3 regions of the Shewanella sp. ALD9 genome follow, and region 3 is predicted to be linked to each of the others. Evidence: predicted binding sites of a transcription regulator. Region 3 holds the regulator's gene; each other region holds the start of a gene.
What was found. The regulator LexA, encoded in region 3, represses DNA repair genes until DNA is damaged. The targets are predictions, from matches to a motif close to TACTGTATNNNNATACAGTA.

Region 1 (4,558 bases), on a different contig from region 3:
TACTTAATATATCTAACTCGGCAGCAGCCGTTGCAAACTGCTGTAATTCTTGTAATTTAGGTAACAATAAGTCAAACAGTTGTTCCCACAGTTGTTTTTCAAGCGCGAGTGCTTTGCCTTGGCTTGAAAGTACTTTTTCTTCGTATTCTTTCAATTCTGGGGTGATATATCGTTCGGTGCCTTTGAGTGTTTGACGACGCTGATAGCTCAGTGGCACTCTATCTGACTGTAAACGGCTAACTTCAATATAGTAACCATGAACCCGGTTATAGCCGACTTTTAAGGTGTTAATCCCCGTTTGTTGTTTCTCACGAGCTTCAAGTTCGACTAAATAATCACTGGCGCCTTCACTCAACTTACGCCATTCATCTAACTCATTATTATAGCCAGTACGGATAACGCCACCATCACGAATTAACATGGGAGGGTTGTCTACAATAGCGCGTTCTAATAAATCATGTTGTTCAGGGAATTCACCCAGTAATTGCACTAACGTATTTAATCGAGGTTGTTGGCATGTTGCTAATGTTTGCTGGATTTCAGGCAGAAGCGTTAGTGCTTGCTTTAAACGTGAAAAGTCACGTGGTCTGGCACTGCGTAGTGCTAAACGAGCCATAATACGTTCGATATCACCTAAGCTTTTTAGTTGCTCATGTAAGGTTTGATATAAGTCTTGCTCAATGAGTTCACTGACTGCGCTATGGCGATATTGAATAGTTTGACGATTGCGTAATGGTTCATGGATCCAGCGTTGTAACATACGGCTACCCATAGGGGTTGCGGTATTATCTAATACCCATGATAGGGTATTTTCTCGCCCGCCAGATAAATTTTGAGTTAACTCTAAATTACGTCTAGTTGCGGCATCTAAAATAATAGATTCAGATTGATTAAAGCGCACAATCGAGTTGATATGTGGTAACGCCATCTTTTGGGTATCTTTTACATACTGCATTAAACAACCTGCAGCTTGTAACGCCAATCGTGCATCAGTAATACCAAAACCGTGCAAATCTTTGGTGCCAAATTGATTGAGCAGTAAATTAATACACGTGTCGTAATCAAACTCCCACTCTGGGCGACGACGGATGCCTTTCATGTTATTGATTAATAACATGTCAGCAAAATCTTCACTGTAAAGTAACTCTGCTGGATTAGTCCGCTGTAATTCGGCTTCTAAAGCTTCACGAGTGGGTAATTCTGCAACAACAAAACGACCAGACGAAATGTCTAAAGTCGCGTAACCAAAACCGCTTTTACCCTGATACAGTGCTGCCAATAAATTGTCTTGTTTTTCTTGCAGTAGAGCTTCGTCAGTTAAGGTGCCAGGGGTAACAATGCGCACCACTTGGCGCTCAACAGGGCCTTTTGATGTGGCTGGATCACCAATTTGCTCACAAATGGCTACAGACTGACCAATGTTAACTAATTTTGCTAAATAGCCTTCGACAGCATGATATGGAATGCCTGCCATGGGAATCGGGTCACCACCGCTTTTTCCACGAGCCGTCAGTGAAATACCCAGCATTTCAGAAGCGCGTTTAGCATCATCGTAAAACAGCTCATAAAAATCACCCATTCGATAAAACAATAACATATCAGGATGGGCCGCTTTTAAGCCCAAATACTGGCGCATCATCGGGGTGTGTTTTTCTAAATCGCTGGTATCAATCACTGTCATTATGAACACTTCACTATTAATCAATCGTAGGACGTAAATCTTATGGGGCTAATCTTAACAATATTTGCCCCCAGCGTATAAATAGATTCAAACAAAAAATTTTATGAGGATAAAATATTGATGTAAATGATCAATTCTCAAAGGTTTAAAAAAAAATCAGCTCAGCACTTGATACTGTATGACTATACAGTATACTGATGAACATATTGAAATGATTCACGTCACTTCACCTAAGTCGAAATAGCATTTTACTAAACGTATTGAATGCCTTAAGAGGGTTTTATAATGAAGGTTGATCCAAATAAAGAGAAAGCACTAGCCGCCGTTTTAAGCCAAATTGAAAAGCAATTTGGTAAAGGCTCAATTATGAAGTTGGGCGAAGATCGCACAATGGATGTTGAAACTATCTCTACCGGTTCGCTTTCATTGGATATCGCACTCGGTGCGGGCGGTTTACCAATGGGACGTATCGTTGAAATTTACGGTCCAGAATCATCAGGTAAAACGACGTTAACTCTTGAAGTGATTGCCGCAGCGCAACGCGAAGGTAAAACTTGTGCGTTTATTGATGCTGAACATGCTCTTGACCCAATTTATGCGAAAAAGTTAGGCGTAGATATTGATAACTTACTTTGTTCACAGCCAGATACAGGCGAACAAGCGTTAGAAATTTGTGATGCGTTAACTCGTTCTGGTGCTGTAGACGTTATTGTGGTCGATTCTGTTGCAGCGTTAACGCCAAAAGCTGAAATTGAAGGTGAAATTGGTGATTCACATATGGGCCTTGCCGCTCGTATGATGAGCCAAGCTATGCGTAAGCTGGCTGGTAATCTTAAGCAATCAAATACTTTGCTTATTTTTATTAACCAAATTCGTATGAAAATTGGTGTGATGTTTGGTAGCCCAGAAACAACTACCGGTGGTAATGCACTAAAGTTCTACGCTTCAGTACGTTTAGATATTCGTCGTACCGGTGCCATTAAAGACGGCGACGAAGTTGTCGGTAATGAAACCCGCGTTAAAGTGGTTAAAAACAAAATTGCGGCTCCATTTAAGCAAGCTGAATTCCAAATCCTTTATGGACAAGGTATTAACCGTACTGGTGAGTTAGTCGATCTAGGTGTTGCGCACAAGTTAGTTGATAAAGCGGGTGCTTGGTATAGCTACAAAGGCGAGAAAATTGGTCAAGGCCGTGCTAATGCAGGTAAATTCTTGACTGAAAACCCCGTCATTGCCAGTGAAATTAATACCACTTTACGTGCGATGTTATTGAATGGTGGTGCTAATGCATCAGATTCTAAAACAGAAAGTGATGAGAATATTGACCTTGAAACGGGTGAAGTATTCTAAGCTAGTCAGTCAGTTACATCTATCGCGGTAGCGCATCTTGCGCGCCGCGAATATTCCTCGCTAAAAGCCCCTGTTGTTTACACCCTAAAAACGATAACCCTAAAAATTATAACGCTAAAAACTGCAACGTTAAAAACTGCAACGTTAAAAACGTTGATATGTGAAAAATCTCTAGTACTCGATTATTGTCAATCTCAGGGTTATTGAGTCATATCCGGTACTCTGCGTTACTTTGAATAATCCCACATAGCTTTAATGCCCATACTTTTAATGATTTAGTTCTGAATTATTTAGCATTTTAAATCACACTATTTGCCAAAAAATCTATTAGTTCTGCAGTTACCTTTTTCAATTGGTTTAAAAGCTAATGTGTTATTCCTAACCACGCTCTTTTTATCGTGATAGCGGAGGTTTATCTGGTTAAATTAGAGGGCATTGAGCTCACTTCAAATGTGGATAACAGACCTAACACTCGACAACAAAGGTTTGTTATTAATCTGCAATCTCAAGCTGACCATTTGCTTACTCACAAGGCAGTCTTACCGCCAGCAACGAGCCAATTGCCTGTGAATTTAACGTCGTTAGTTGGGTAACGGGCTGTTCGGGAGGTGTTTATTAGCTCGAGTTGAGCTTAGTTAACCTTAGTCGGTGAGATCGCTTATCAATAACTATTATTATCGGTTTATGCTCAGAGGATAATCGAGCCACTCATCTCGCATGTTGACGTAAATTCAGTATATAATGCTTACATTTACAGGCTTGCATGCCAAGCTCGTTACTTTCGTATTTTCTATATTCAGGGCCATTTCATGTTTCAGACTACAGCAGAGTTAAGAAGCGCTTTTTTAAAGTACTTTGAAGATAACGGACATCAGGTTGTTGATAGCAGCTCGCTTGTTCCCACAAATGACCCAACACTGTTATTCACCAATGCGGGTATGAACCAGTTTAAAGATGTGTTCCTCGGCATGGATAAACGCAATTACACCCGAGCGACAACTTCACAACGTTGTGTGCGCGCAGGTGGCAAACATAACGATTTAGATAACGTGGGTTATACCGCTCGTCACCATACTTTTTTTGAAATGTTAGGCAACTTTAGTTTCGGCGATTATTTCAAAGAAGATGCAATTCGTTTTGCATGGACCTTCCTAACCGAAACACTCAAACTGCCAAAAGAACGCTTATGTGTCACTATTTATGAAACAGATGATGAAGCATATGATCTTTGGACTCAAAAAATAGGCGTGCCAGCGGAAAACATGATCCGTATTGGTGATAACAAAGGCGGGGCTTTTGCGTCAGATAACTTCTGGCAGATGGGTGACACCGGTCCTTGTGGTCCTTGTAGTGAAATTTTCTACGATCATGGTGATCATATTTGGGGTGGCCGTCCTGGCACGCCTGAAGAAGACGGTGACCGCTTTATTGAAATTTGGAACATTGTATTTATGCAGTACAACCGTCAGGCCGACGGTGAAATGTTGCCATTGCCAAAACCTTCTGTTGATACTGGTATGGGTATTG
Region 2 (4,558 bases), on a different contig from region 3:
ACTTGTTGAAGAAGGAAGTTTTGCAAAAGCTTCAGAGCGATTACACAAGGCGCAATCGGCAGTAAGCTATCAGATTAAAAAACTAGAGCAACATCTCGGCGTGACATTATTTAATCGAGATCATTATCGAGCGGAATTAACACCCGAAGGGAAGGTTATTTTGGCAGAAGGGCAACGACTGTTACAGCATTTAGCCAATATTGAACATCTTGCCAGTCGCTTTAGTCAGGGTTGGGAGCCCAAACTTGAGTTAGTGATAGACGGTGCTTTACCGATGGAACCGATCATGACCGCGCTTAAGCGCATGTCAGAACACAACATACCGACTAAAGTGCAGCTTAATATGGAGTTTTTAGGCGGGGTACAGCATCGTTTTGAGCGCGACCAGGCCGACTTAATGCTGGTTAAGGATTATCGTACTGGCCCCTCTTATCATCCTAAACCGCTACCTGCTATTACCAGCGTGCTTGTCGCGTCATCACAACATCCCTTAAGTCAGCTTAAAGACATTAGTTTGCCTGAATTGCAACAACATGTTGAGTTAACCATCGAAGATTCATCTCCTGGTAAACGTGACCGCGATGAAATGCAATTTGGCGGCGATAAAGTCTTTTATTTGTCAGGCTTTATCATGAAAAAAAATGCCTTACTAAAAGGCCTGGGTTTTGGTTGGATGCCGGATTTTTTAATTGCCGAAGAATTACATCAAGGACTACTTATTGAAGTTGATTTTATTGGTGGTAATCGGTTTAGTTTTACACCGCAATTAGTCTCTACACTTGAACGTCCGCTTGGGCGAGCTGGGCAGTTATTTACCGAGCTTATTTTGCAAGAATTTGCTCAATATCAATTGCAACAACAATCAGGATTGAGCGGTGCGGGTTTAGGTTAACGATGGACACAATTGGTAAACAAATGCAGTGGCAACAGAACGCGGATATTTTATTGAAATGTTGTCATGTTAAATGGATGATCATTTTGTTACCTTAAATCATCCATAAGGAATAATGCCTTAATACTGAATTGGGCGACTGCAAACATTAAATAAATTTTTAAGGAATGAAAATGAGCATGAAAAGTCATGAAGTAGATTATGAAATTATAGGTTCTAGCATGCAGCTGGTTGAAGTTGAATTAGACCCAAATGAGTCTGTTATTGCTGAAGCGGGTGCGATGACTTACCTCGAAGAAGACATTATGTTTGAGGCCAGAATGGGTGATGGCTCTGAACCCGAATCCGGTTTTTTTGGCAAGCTACTTGGTGCCGGTAAACGCGCCATTTCGGGTGAGGGTATTTTTATGACCCACTTTACTAATGAAGGTCAACAAAAACGAAAAGTGGCATTTGCTGCGCCATTTCCTGGCACTATTTTGGCTATAGACTTAGCTCAACATCAAGGCGAACTTATCTGCCAAAAAGACAGCTTTTTAGCGGCAGCCTTAGGCACGCAAGTAAGCATGAAGTTTAATAAGCGATTAGGCACCGGTTTCTTTGGTGGTGAAGGATTTATTCTACAAAGCCTTAAAGGTGATGGCATGGCGTTTGTGCATGCTGGTGGGACACTGATTAAAAAAGAATTACACGGTGAGACATTGCGAGTCGATACAGGTTGTTTAGTTGGATTCACTCCCGGGATTGATTATGACATACAGCGTGCAGGCTCATTAAAGTCGATGGTATTTGGTGGTGAAGGTTTGTTCCTTGCAACCTTAAAAGGCCATGGGACTGTGTGGTTACAAAGCTTACCGTTTTCTCGTATGGCTGACAGAATTATTGCTCATGCACCATCAAGTGGTGGCAAAGACCAAGGTGAAGGTTCTGTACTTGGCGGAATAGGGCGAATGATTAACTAATATGGGCATTGCGTGATCTTATCACTGTGCCGTTAGTATTTGAGCTCAGACTATTTATAGCTAATAGTGTTTACGTAGTCTGAGCTGTCTTTAGGAGGCTGATTTAAAGAAGATGTTTACTGGCCTGCTGACAAGCTGGTCTGTTTTAATTCAAGGTTACCGATGCAAGGTCATCAATCTAACGTTATTATTCTAAGGTTGTTAGTTGCATAATGTGTTGGTATTGCAACTGTGTGACGGGCTGAATACTCAGGCGGGCACCTTTAGCCACTAATACCATATCTTGCAGCGCGGGATCGGCTTTCAATTGCTTCAAGCTCACAGGCTTAGAAAATTTGGCCATAAATTGAATATCGACTTGCCACCATCGAGGCCCATTAGCGTTAGATTTTGCATCAAAATACGGTGAACGGTTATCAAAAGCACTGCTATCAATTTGAGCTTCACTGCTAATTTTTGCTAAACCCACAATGGCAGGAACTTTACAGCTAGAGTGGTAAAACAACACTACATCGCCCAATGTAATTTGATCGCGAATATAATTACGTGCTTGATAGTTACGAATACCTTGCCAAGCAACAGTTTGCTGCTTACTCATCTGTAGATTATCAATACTAAAGTCGTCTGGTTCAGACTTCATTAACCAATAGTTCATGTGATCCCATTATTGTCTTTAAAGTGACTGAATAACCTTTCAGTGCTTAAGAATGGCAATGTACACGGTGCAGATACGATTAGGCAAATAAAAAGCCGACAGCATTATGCTATCGGCTTTTTACAACAGTGGTCATTCAGCGGTTATTAACGAATGTTAATAAGTCGGTTTGGCAATAACGGTTTGACCAATAGGGGTTAAACTTAATAAGGCTAACTTAAGATGTTGTAACGCGAACGGAATACCTATAATCGTTACAAAACAAGCCAGAGCATGGACTAGATGACCAATCGCGAGCCAAATACCAAAGCATAAAAACCATATTACATTACCCACCAAACCTAACGTGCCAGTGCCAATATCTTCTTGGCCTGAAATGTGTTTTCGGTTAACGGTCTCTTGTCCAAATGGCCAGAAAGCCAGTTCGCCAATAACAAAACAAGCACGACCAAATGGGATGCCAATGATACTGATAAAGCACAGTACTCCAACAAACCACCAAGCTAGGCCCATAACAAAACCACCCATTAAAAACCAAGCAATATTAAAGATTAAGCGTAAAAGAGACATTTTCATTCCTATCAATAGTCAATATTCTCAATATAATGCCATTTTCATGCCATGTTTTCAATTTGTTGATTATTAAGGGTTAAGTGTTGCTGTGGTATTGTATAAATAGAACAGTGCGAGGATTCACGCAAATGAATCGATGAGATTTATCATTTTTTAGTTAAAATGCTCATATTACAGTTGATTGAGACAAATCATGTTTTCGATAAGCCCAGTGCAAACGATGAACTTTGCTGGCCGCAGCATCTACATTAAAAGAGATGATTTATTACATGCTGATTTTAGTGGTAATAAAGCACGTAAATTTTATCATTTTTTACATCATGATTATTCACATATTACCCAACTAGTGGCATCGGGTTCGGCCCAAGCCAACTCATTATATTCCATGTCAGTATTGGCTAAGCGGCAAGGGTGGAAATTTGATTACTATGTAAGCCATATCAGCGAGTTTTTATTACAACATCCTCAAGGCAATTATGCCGTTGCGATACAAAATGGCGCCAATATTATTGATGTTAGTCATTTGACCGATGTTGAAAATCTTCAAAGTATGCATTTAGACGATGCGATGCAATATATTGTTTCATCGAATCCAAGCTACGCAGATAAAAAACAATTACTTTTTATTCCTGAAGGTGGGCGTTGTGAGTATGCCGAAACCGGGATAACACAACTTGCCTGTGAAATTATTCAATGGGCGCAAGATCAACAAAAAAATAAGCTAAAGGTATTTTTACCCTCAGGTACGGGGACCACTGCGGCTTATTTAAATAAACAACTTACTCAACAATTGGCTCATTTATCATTAACGAAAGTTTTTACCATTGAGGTGTTAACTTGCAGTACCGTGGGAGGGGATGAATATTTACGTCAACAATTCTCACAATTAGTCGATGAGGTTTATTTTCCTACAATTATTAATGATGGTCATAAATATCATTTTGGCAAACTATCACGACGTTGTTTTGATATGTGGAATACAGTATGCCAGTCGGGAATTGAATTTGAATTATTGTACGACCCGGTTGGATTTCTAGTGTTACAACATTATTTGAATAGTAAAACTGCCAATGCAACCGATATTCTCTATATACATCAGGGGGGAGTTTTGGGAAATAAAACAATGTTGCCAAGATACCAACGAAAATTTTCGCACACTGTTTAATTACAGGGTGAATGCAAGATGTTTTTTCTATAAGTTGTTGATATAAAATTAGATATTTTAGAGGGGTTAACTGGGATGTAACGCTGAAGAATAACTTAAAATGATGCGAGTGAGTTATTCATTTTGCCCTGTTTTAATAAACATCGGTAAGTGAGAGGAGGATACCGAGAAATGAGTTTATTAAATAACAGAGCAAATGATTAACGCAAAGCGTTAGGGGGTATTACTTATTGGCAGAGATTAACCATTTCATGAAGTTTAATGCTTCAATACGTTTTGAAAAGGTTTTTTTGTTTTTACCTAGGCTGTCG
Region 3 (4,558 bases):
ACTCGGCACATTGGCCACGATACGTTCCAGGCTTATCAATACGAGTCCAGGCTTCGTTGATAAAGCCTGGATTGGCATCTTTTTTAACGGCAAACGCGGGTACCCACCATGAATGGATAACATCATCAGATGTCATCAAGAAGCGCACTTTTTGGTTAATGGGCAGTACTAATGGCTTATCGACTTCAAGGAGGTAATGCTCGCCTTTGGCCTCACTGCCATCAATTTGTGCTCTGGGAGTGGATAATGTGCTGTAAAATTCGATGTCTTTATCAAAATAGCTGTAATGCCACTTCCACTGCGACCCGGTAATTTTTATTGTGAGATCAGCATCACTGGGATCTTCCATAGCAATCAAGGTTTTGGTGGCTGGAATAGCCATGCCGATTAAGATGATGAAAGGGATGACGGTCCAAGCAATTTCCACTTTGGTACTTTCGTGAAAATTGGCCGCGACAGCGCCTTTTGATTTGCGGTGATAAATCATTGAGTAAATCATGATCCCAAACACCACTAACCCAATTGCACAACAGATGTAAAGAATCGTCATGTGGAGGTCATAAACCTTGCCACTGATATCTGTCACGCCTTGAGTCATGTTGAGGGGCATTTCTGATGCCCCAAGCGGAAGTGCTACAAACACCACCAGTAAACAATACAACCATTGCTTCACAAGACTACTCCTCTGCTAATTGCAAATAGCAACTACAAAGAAGAGTCACACAGTAATTCTCTGCTCTATGCAAACTCTTCGGTTCCCGAAAAAAGTTTGATGACCTCAAAGTACTTTGGTGGCTGTAAACATACGGTCTACGGTTTTATTGTTAGCTGTGCACCACGCTTGTACCTACTACTGAACTTATCAATTTTGATTTGGCTCATTTGTCTGAAAGTAATCTTGATTACTACCATTCACGTCCAATTAAAGATAAAAAATGTTTCATCCTTGTTAACCACATTACTTGTAGATTAAACATTGATCAAGATCACTTTGTTGGCTAATAGGCTGAAAAAAGATGAAAAAAAACCCTGAATTCAATACAGGGCTTGGTAATGAAGGGTTCGTGCTTAGTGAAATGAGCAAAAATTACTTGTTCCATTTGCTAATGTAGGGCTAACAAGTTGATGTTTGTGAGGTAAGTGAGCATTCACATCTTCAATTACCACCCCTAATGCACGTGCACTTTTGGCGACAATTTCTAAACGGCGACTATCGCGAGCATCAAGTGAGCTTGTCCAAGTTACTACTGCGCTCGATGTACCGCTAGTGAGCGCTTTCTCCATGGCCCATAATGTTTCGACTTCATCTTTGGTGTGCACCAGTAAAATGCGATCCATTCTTACACCAGCACTTGCCAGCATATGTTTATAGCCAATATGCGGCGGACTAATTAATACAATCCATCTGCCTTGCTGGCTCAATATTGCTAACTGGCTGCACAATTGGCTCAGTTCAGCTTCACCTTGGGTGACAGTTTGTAATGTTTGAATGGTTTGGGTGCCATGCAGTTCTGTTTCAGTTAAATCTACCCATAAGCCCGGGTGGCGTGGCGCGATGCCCATTAGTTTGTTCATAACCAATCTCCATTACGGATAACGCCAACGGCAAGCCCTTCGATGGTTAGGCTTTGGCAACTTAAATCTACTTTTATCGGATTGTAATCTTCATTTTCGGCATGCAGATAAATCACATTACCTTTTTGTTCAAATCGTTTTACGGTGACGTCATCATCAACACGTGCCACAACAACCTGGCCATTACGTGCTTGCTGCATTTTATGTACAGCGAGTAAGTCGCCTTCTAAAATGCCGATGTTTTTCATGCTGTCACCACGCACTCGCAATAAAAAATCTGCGGCGGGTTTAAACATGTTTGGATCGACTTGATAGTATTGTTCTACATGCTCTTGGGCCAAAATAGGTTCACCAGCAGCAACCTGTCCAATGAGTGGCAGACCGGTTTCAACCTGTTCTTCATGAGGTAAACGAATGCCTCTTGAGGTACCAGGCATGATCTCGATAAAGCCTTTTTTGGCTAATGCTTTTAAATGCTCTTCGGCGGCATTAGCACTTTTAAAGCCAAGACGATTCGCAATTTCAGCACGAGTGGGTGGCATACCTGTTTCGGCGATATTGTTTTTAATTAAGTCTAAAATTTCTGCTTGGCGCGGCGTTAACGGTCTCATGATGATTCCTGTCTTTTTATACAGTGACTGTCATTATATACAGTGTTTGTGTTCGCGCAAGTATTAACCAACTATTTTTTGTATTTTGTTGATTAAGTATCACTCAACAATATGTTTTAATTAACTATTACTAATTTTCTGTCTTATGTTATTTCTGATAGTGAGAGCTTAAACGTAAAGATAGATCGGTCTGATAGTGTAAGCAGGGTGGTTTCTGGTATCCTATACGACAATATTACAGTGGCTTATGTTGCGAAAATAACCATGTCAAAACCAGATTCAATATTTTTACGAGCATTAAGATGGATTCAAAAGTGGATGGTACAGACCATTGTGGTCCCTCACGATCCTTTTGATGACCTCAATATAGATCCAACTAAACCTTTGGTTTATTTAATGAAAACGGAATCTATTAGCGATATTGCCGCGTTGAGCGAAATCACCGAGGGCTTTGGTCTGCCCAGTCCTTATGAGCCATTACAGCTTGATGGCTTAACCGTGCCTCGAGTGGTCTGTTTAGAGGGCCGCAAACCACTATTTGGTAAACGTGAAAGTGGTGACAAATTCCTTAATTATTTTACCAGTTTATTGTCACTTCATAGTGAGAGCCCTGAATTAGATATACAGTTGGTTCCTGTTTGCCTTTATTGGGGACGTACCCCAGGTAAAGAAGAAGACAGCATGAAAGCTGCAGTATTTGAACGTGAAAACCCTACGTGGTTACGTAAATGGTTAATGATTTTATTTTTAGGACGCCATAATTTCGTCCAGTTTTCTAATGCATTATCGCTTCGTCATATGGCCGATGAACATGGTACTGATAAAAGAATTGCTCACAAATTGACCCGAGTCGCCCGTGTGCATTTCCGCCGTCAACGCAAAGTGATGACGGGGCCACAATTACCGAATCGACAAGCGTTGTTTGCCTCTTTATTAAAATCAGAATCTATCAAAAAAGCCATTGAAGAAGAGTCTGCAAATAAGAAAGTAACAGTCGAGAAAGCGCGTGAAACCGCCATTGAATACCTTGATGAAATTGCCGCTGACTATTCTGATAGTTTGGTGCGTATTGCCGAACGTTTCCTGACTTGGTTATGGAACAAATTATACAGTGGCATCAATATCAAAGGTGCCGAGCAAGTAAGACAGTTACATCATGATGGCCATGAAATTGTTTACGTTCCTTGTCATCGTAGCCATATGGATTACTTGCTACTGTCGTATATTTTGTATTATCAGGGCATGGTTCCGCCGCACATTGCTGCCGGTATTAACCTTAATTTTTGGCCAGCAGGGCCGATGTTCCGCCGTGGTGGGGCATTCTTTATCCGTCGTAGTTTTAATGGTAATAAACTTTATACCGCAGTATTTCGTGAATATTTAGATCAGTTATTTGCTAAGGGTTATGCGGTCGAGTATTTCACTGAAGGAGGTCGTTCGCGTACAGGACGTTTGTTAGCGCCTAAAACCGGTATGTTGGCTATGACAATTAACAGTGTGCTACGTGGGATAGAGCGCCCAGTAACCTTAGTACCCGTGTATTTAGGTTATGACCATGTGATGGAAGTGGCGACGTACCACAAAGAATTAAGCGGTAAGAAAAAGAAAAAAGAATCTGTATGGCAGGTATTTGGTGCTATTCGTAAGTTAGGCAATTTTGGCCAAGGTTATGTGAATTTTGGTGAGCCGATTAATTTACAACAGTTCTTAAATCAGCAGGCGCCAGAGTGGCGTGATGAGCTAGCTAAAGATCCTGACCAAAAACCATCTTGGTTTACGCCCTCAGTTAATTTGTTAGCTAACCGCGTAATGACTAATATCAATGGAGCGGCCGCAGCCAGTTCAGTAACATTGACTAGTTTAGTGTTATTAGCGTCAGAGCAAAATGCGTTAGAAAGAAGCCAGTTAGAACGTCAGCTTGATTTGTATTTAGCCTTACTTAAAACAGTGCCTTATACCGATTACACCTCTGTGGCCGAAGGTAATGGCAAGTCAATTATTGATCACTGTCTGTCGTTAAATAAGTTTGTTAGTACCAAAGACCTTATTGGTGAAATTATTTCAGTTGATGAAAAAATTGCCATCACCATGAGTTATTACCGTAATAATATTATTCATTTGATGGCGTTGCCGTCATTAATTGCCAGTTGTTTAGTGCATTATGACGTGTGCGATCGCCAGCGAATTCATGGCATTGTAATGGACTTTTATCCATTACTTAAAGCTGAGCTATTTATGAGCATTGATGATGTACCTCAACATGTGGATAGCATTTTAGATTTCATGGTTGAACAAGGTTTACTGACCGGTAGCGATCAGTTTGAGATAACGCCTCGTCATATTACCCAAGTGTTACTGCTTGCTGAAACTAT

Region 1: the regulator LexA is predicted to act here: its motif matches at 1,854-1,873, upstream of recA (recombinase RecA).
Region 2: the regulator LexA is predicted to act here: its motif matches at 2,535-2,554, upstream of CXF88_RS11225 (EVE domain-containing protein).

The regions. Positions count from the first base shown of each region.
Region 1 covers NZ_PJCD01000002.1:176,007-180,564, reverse strand. Annotated here, with positions in the region: gene mutS (DNA mismatch repair protein MutS) at 1-1,681, opposite strand, end outside; gene recA (recombinase RecA) at 1,967-3,031, shown strand; gene alaS (alanine--tRNA ligase) at 3,841-4,558, shown strand, end outside.
Region 2 covers NZ_PJCD01000003.1:830,340-834,897, forward strand. Annotated here, with positions in the region: gene CXF88_RS11215 (LysR family transcriptional regulator) at 1-892, shown strand, start outside; gene CXF88_RS11220 (TIGR00266 family protein) at 1,066-1,854, shown strand; gene CXF88_RS11225 (EVE domain-containing protein) at 2,042-2,509, opposite strand; gene CXF88_RS11230 (YccF domain-containing protein) at 2,666-3,079, opposite strand; gene CXF88_RS11235 (1-aminocyclopropane-1-carboxylate deaminase) at 3,276-4,247, shown strand; gene CXF88_RS11240 (hypothetical protein) at 4,471-4,558, opposite strand, start outside.
Region 3 covers NZ_PJCD01000001.1:146,298-150,855, forward strand. Annotated here, with positions in the region: gene coxB (cytochrome c oxidase subunit II) at 1-673, opposite strand, end outside; gene CXF88_RS00725 (SulA-like leucine-rich domain-containing protein) at 1,069-1,575, opposite strand; gene lexA (transcriptional repressor LexA) at 1,572-2,186, opposite strand; gene plsB (glycerol-3-phosphate 1-O-acyltransferase PlsB) at 2,451-4,558, shown strand, end outside.